Regions from separate parts of the Clostridium estertheticum genome, predicted to be linked through region 2. Evidence: riboswitches for the same ligand, from Rfam matches in the RefSeq annotation. Region 2 holds a riboswitch; the other holds the start of a gene.
The links. Region 2 has a riboswitch for glycine ahead of A7L45_RS10190 (ACT domain-containing protein). Riboswitches for the same ligand answer to the same signal wherever they lie in the genome.
Positions count from the first base shown of each region.

Region 1: another riboswitch for glycine. It lies ahead of A7L45_RS12710 (amino acid permease); the one in region 2 lies ahead of A7L45_RS10190 (ACT domain-containing protein).

Region 1 is NZ_CP015756.1:2,775,553-2,778,772, reverse strand. Features, by position in the region: gene A7L45_RS12715 (ABC transporter permease) at 115-858, shown strand; glycine riboswitch at 1,082-1,169, shown strand; gene A7L45_RS12710 (amino acid permease) at 1,311-2,705, shown strand; gene A7L45_RS12705 (helicase-related protein) at 2,997-3,220, shown strand, end outside.
Region 2 is NZ_CP015756.1:2,217,212-2,220,431, forward strand. Features, by position in the region: gene ltrA (group II intron reverse transcriptase/maturase) at 1-489, shown strand, start outside; gene A7L45_RS10185 (group II intron maturase-specific domain-containing protein) at 608-1,153, shown strand; glycine riboswitch at 1,411-1,503, shown strand; gene A7L45_RS10190 (ACT domain-containing protein) at 1,567-1,836, shown strand; gene A7L45_RS10195 (PFL family protein) at 1,865-3,202, shown strand.

The DNA.
Region 1 (3,220 bases), 560 kb from region 2:
ATATAAATTATAGTAGTACAATACATTTTTATTATTTGAATTTATGTACAATCATAATTCTACACAGAGACAGTCTTGAAGATTATTTTATTAAGTTAGTAGGAGATGATTTAAATGAATAATGGTGTAAGTTTATCAACGGTGATAAAGACTGAATTCCTTAAGCTAAAAAAATGTAAAATTTTGTGGTGTATGCCTCTATGTTCATTGTTTCCTAATATTTTAGTGTTTTCAATGTATGCAGTTAATAAAAAGTTTCCTATTGTTGTTTGGAAAGATTATTTTACAACTAATGAAATGCTTGTTAATGTAATGCTTGGGATTGCTTTCTTTTCTGTATTAGCAGGATATATATATTCACGGGAATATAGAGAAAATACAGTAAATAGCATGTTTACTTATCCAATAAATAGAATGCAATTTTTTATAAGTAAACTTGTTGTTGTATTAATTCTTATTTCTATTACACTTATATCCTCATTTATCTTGGCAATGCTTTTAGGACTTACCATAAAACATGAACCTTTAACTTTTAGTATTTTACTATATAACGGTAAAACTTATATTTTTATGATTATTATGCACTTTGCATTAATTCCTATAGTTGCCTTCTTAGCTATTTATTACAAAAGTATAGTTCCACCAATAATACTAGGGGTAGGTGCTACAACTGTTTCCCTCATAATAATGAATACACCATTTAATACGTTATTTCCGTGGACTATTCCAACTATATTAAGTCCCCATGAAAATGGAAGAACTTACACAAATTATGCTCTTGGTATTATAGTTTTATGCACAACATTTATCATTGGAACAATATTAAGTATAAGGAGCATTAAGAAAGATGTACAATAAAAATATAAACTATAGTAGTGCAATACATTTTTAGTAATTGTGACTAAATAAACTTTTTATTTACATTAAAAGTGAAAAAATCATTGCAAATTTATCGAATATGTATTACTATGAAACAATAAAATTTAATAGTTCAGATGAAGATAGCGGGAGAGTAATGGCATGCCATTCACCGAAGGGGTAAATCTTTCAGGTACCTATTTAATTAGAGATGACCGCTATTGGATGAACCCTTGGAGAGACTCATAATGAGCACCGAAGGAGAAAGCTGTAAAGGCGAAACTCTCAGGTAAAAGGACAGGGGACAGGTAACATATCTTACGAAAGTAATATATTACCAATTACTTCATTTAGATCTTATCTATTCCCAGTTGTATCTCCAATCGCAAAATATTTATATAGGAAAAGGCATTTTTTAGTACATGCCTTTTGACTGAGATGGAGGAATATATATGTCAGAAAATGAAAATTTATCAAGAGGTCTGAAAAATCGTCATGTTCAATTGCTTGCAATTGGAGGTGCAATTGGAACTGGGTTATTCCTTGGTTCAGGAAGGTCAATTCACTTGGCAGGTCCATCTATTTTATTTGCATATGCGATAACAGGCACAATCTGTTTTCTTATTATGCGTGCACTTGGGGAATTATTGCTTTCTAATTCAAAATATCATTCATTTGTAGATTTTGTACAGGATTATCTAGGTAACGGAGCAGCATTTATTACTGGATGGACATACTGGTTCTGTTGGATTTCACTTGCTATGGCTGACTTAACTGCTACTGGACTTTATGTACAATACTGGTTACCCAATGTAGCGCAATGGGTTCCAAGCCTTATAGCTCTTGTAATTTTACTAATTATGAACCTTACTACAGTAAAGTTATTCGGTGAAATGGAATTCTGGTTTGCCTTAATTAAAATTGTCGCAATTTTAGCACTAATTATAATTTGTACATTCATGATTATTAAAGGATTTTCTACAAATGCTGGCGTGTCTAGCTTTACAAACCTTTGGAATCATGGTGGTTGGTTTCCTAATGGGGTAAGTGGTTTTATTCTGTCCTTCCAAATGGTTGTATTTGCTTTTACTGGAATAGAATTAGTTGGGTTACTAGCTGGCGAAACTGAAAATCCAGAAAAGGTTATTCCAAGTGCTATTAACAATATTCCAATTAGAATTATTATTTTCTATATTGGGGCACTTATTGTTATTATGAGTATATACCCATGGAATTCAATTAATCCCGATAAAAGCCCATTTGTACAGGTGTTTTCTGCAGTGGGAATCCCAGCGGCAGCAAGTATTATAAATTTTGTTGTACTAACATCAGCTGCATCTGCTTGTAACAGCGGTATATTCAGCACAAGCCGTATGGTTTACTCTCTTGCTAAAGAAAAGAATGCACCTGAGTCAATGAAAAAATTAACTTCTAATCAAGTACCTTCTAATGCTTTAATGTTCTCGGCAACTGTTATCTTGATTTCAGTTATTTTGAATTATATTATGCCAGAAGGTGTATTTGTACTCATTACAAGTATATCAACATTCTGCTTTATCTTCATTTGGGCAATTATAGTTGTCTGCCATTTAATATATCGCAAAACTAATCCTAAACTTGCTGCTAAGAGCAAATTCAAAATGCCATTTTACCCAATTTCTAACTATATAATTCTAGCATTTATTGCTTTCATTATAGTTGTATTGGCACTTACTAAGGAAACTCGTGTAGCCTTATTTGTAACACCTGTATGGTTTATAATACTTGGTGTGATTTATAATATACTTAAATCAAGAATGAAAAATAAAGAAGATGTCAAAAAAAATATAAGTATAGGATTACACTAAAAGGGATTTGTATCTAAAAGGGTAGATATCCAATAAAAAGCACCCAATAACACTTGTTCACTAAAACAAGTGTTATTGGGTGTTTTATTTAAAGTATTGTAGAATTTACTGTATCTAATGTTTTTACTAATGCAATTTTCGAAGTAATTATAAAGTGAGTATTTCATATAAATGGAGAATTATAAATAGAAAACATAGTTAATTCAAAGAGTGGTTATAGTTTTTGTAACATTAGGAAACCATATATTTTAAAGTTAAGATTAATTAGGAAGTTTAGTTGGAGGAGACGAGATGAAAAGAAATGAATCTCAAAGAGAATTTAAAAAATTAAAAGGTCAAATTAGTCAAATTGAAGAGATAGTTCATCATTCAAAGCCAGGAGCTCTTATTGAACATGAAGTAGCAATAAGAAAAAAACTAAAAAAGATTAAAGAGCTAGAAAATGAAGGTTTCAAGGATTTTAAAAAGGTGTATGAGAAATACGAGGAATTATTAGAAGATATATCAAAAAGAAT
Region 2 (3,220 bases):
TACGGATTGCAACTGAACCTTGATAAAACAAAGATTGTATACTGTAAAGATGATGATAGAAACGGAGATTATCCAAATATATCATTTGATTTTCTAGGGTATACATTTAAGCCTAGAGGCGCAAAAAGTAAATATGGAAAGTATTTTACAAGTTTCTTACCAGCGATAGCAGATAATGCAAAGAAAAGAATTAGGAAAGAGGTAAGAAGTTGGAGGGTACAGTTGAAGGTAGATAAAGACTTGTGGGATATATCAAGTATGTTTAATAAAAAGATACAGGGGTGGATTAATTATTATACACATTTCTATAAAACGGAAATGTATGCAGTATTAAGATATATCAATAATGCTTTAGTAAAATGGGTTCGAAGAAAGTATAAGAAACGAAAACACAGACGAAGAGCAGAATATTGGTTAGGGAGTATTGCAAAAAGAGATAGAAATTTGTTTGCACATTGGAAAATGGGAATATTACCAACAGCCGAATGATGGGAGCCGTATGAGCTGAGAGGTTCACGTACGGTTCTGAGAGAAACTAAGGGTGAAGTTCCCTTGGTTTACTTACTCAAATATATATGTTAAAAGTGAGAAATCAGCAAATAGAGTAATGAATAGTATCTCAAGATTTATTGAGGAAAAGTTAAAGCTTAAAGTGAATAAAGAAAAGAGTACAGTAGATAGACCTTGGAAACTTAAATTTTTAGGATTTTCGTTTTACCGAACAAAAGGTGAATATAGAATGAGAGTTCCTCAAAAACCTATAGATAAATTCAGAGCAAAGCTAAAGGAATTAACTTCAAGAAGTAATGCGATGAGCATGGAATATAGATTTAGAAAACTCAAGCAGGTAATAGTAGGATGGGTAAACTATTTTGCTATTGCAGATATTAAAACTATTCTTAAAACACTTGATGAATGGTTAAGACGAAGGATTAGAATGTGTTTTTGGAAACAGTGGAAGAAAATTAAAACAAAGCATGAAAACCTTATTAAATTAGGTTTAACAAGCAATAAAGCTTGGCAGTATGCAAACACAAGAAAAAGCTATTGGAGAACATCCAACAGCCCAATATTAGCCAAAACAATAACTAATAAATACCTTAAAAAGATAGGTTTAGTCTCCATGTCTGAAATATATTTATTAAAACATTAATTTCTATTGAACCGCCGTGTACCGAACGGTACGCACGGTGGTGTGAGAGGACGCTAAATAAACTAATTATTTAGCTCCTACTCGATTGTCCTAAATAAAGAAATTAATATAATATGTTGATATTAGTTAATAAAACTGTTATTATAACAATAATAACTTACAACTAAATAGTTCGGATGATTATAGCAGAAGAGTATAGGATATCTATACACCCAAAAAGTAAATCTTTTAGGTACCGCACGGATATGACTGTTATAGGACGAGCCCTTGGAGAGACTCGAATTGAGCACCGAAGGAGCAAGCTTGTGAAAACTAGTGAAACTCTCAGGTAAAAGGACAGGGGATAATATTGATTTCAAGGGTCGAGTATTATCTATTCGGCTTTTTTTTGTGATTAAAAAAGGAGGAAAAGAATGAAGGCTGTATTAACTGTAATTGGGAAAGATAGAGTAGGTATCATTGCAAATGTATCCAATTTATTATTTGAAAAAAATGCTAATATTTTAGACATTAGTCAAACTATTATGCAAGAATTTTTTACTATGGTAATGCTTGTGGATTTAGCTAATATTAATATTTCTTCAAAGGAACTAGCCGAATTATTAATTACGATGGGTAAAGAGTTAAAAGTTTCAATAAAAATGCAACATGAGGACGTATTTAATTCAATGCATCTTGTATAGGAGGTAGAAAGTGAATATTAATCAAATAATGGAAACAGTAAAAATGTTAGAGGATGAAAAGTTAGATATTAGAACACTTACAATGGGAATATCTTTACTCGACTGTTGTGATTCTGATGGTAAAAGGGCTAGAGCTAGAATTTACGAAAAGATTATGAGACTTGCTGGAAACTTAGTTAAGGTAGGAGATGATTTGGCTCTTGAATATGGAGTGCCAATAATAAACAAAAGAATCTCAGTTACTCCGATTTCTTTGATTGCAGGAGCGTCTAAGGATGAGAATTATGTAGAGTACGCAATAATGCTTGATAAGATTGCAAATGAACTAGGAGTAAACTTTATTGGAGGGTTTTCTGCATTGATTCATAAGGGATATACTACTGGTGATCATAGATTAATATCTTCTATACCAGAAGCTATGAGAGTTACAGAGAGAGTATGCTCATCTGTGAGTGTTGCAAGTTCTAAGGTTGGAATTAATATGGATGGAGTTCGTGAAATGGGTCAAGTTATTAAGGAAGCTGCAAGGCTTACTGCCGATCGTGATGGGCTTGGTTGCGCGAAAATTGTAGTCTTTGCTAATGCAGTAGAGGATAACCCTTTTATGGCAGGAGCTTTCCACGGAGTTGGAGAACCTGAGTGTACCTTAAATGTAGGAATAAGTGGTCCTGGCACAGTAAAAGTTGCCCTTGAAAAAGTAAGGGGTGCTGACTTTGGCGTTGTAGCTGAGGTAATAAAGAAAACTGCATTTAAGATAACAAGAATGGGTCAATTAGTTGGAATGGAAGCTGCAAAGAGGCTCGATGTACCTTTTGGGATAGTAGATTTATCATTGGCACCAACACCTGCAATAGGTGATAGTGTTGCTAGAATACTTGAGGAAATGGGACTTGAAGTATGTGGAACTCATGGAACAACTTGTGCGCTGGCAATGCTTAATGATGCAGTTAAAAAGGGCGGAATAATGGCTTCTGGATCTGTTGGTGGTCTTAGTGGAGCATTTATACCAGTAAGTGAGGATGAGGGTATGATTGAGGCTGTAGAAAAGGGAGCTTTAAACATTGAGAAACTCGAAGCTATGACTTGTGTTTGCTCAGTAGGCCTTGATATGATTGCCATTCCAGGAGATACTTCTGCAGAAACAATATCAGCAATTATTGCAGATGAGTGTGCAATTGGAATGATTAATAATAAAACTACTGCAACAAGGTTAATACCAGCCCCAGGTAAGAAAGTTGGGGACTCAGTAGAATTTGGTGGACTTCTTGGACGTGCTCCAGTTATGAAGGTAAGTGAATTCTCAAGTAACGATTTTATAAATCGTGGTGGAAGAATTCCTGCACCTATACATAGCTTTAAGAATTAGAAAGCTAATACATTTTAG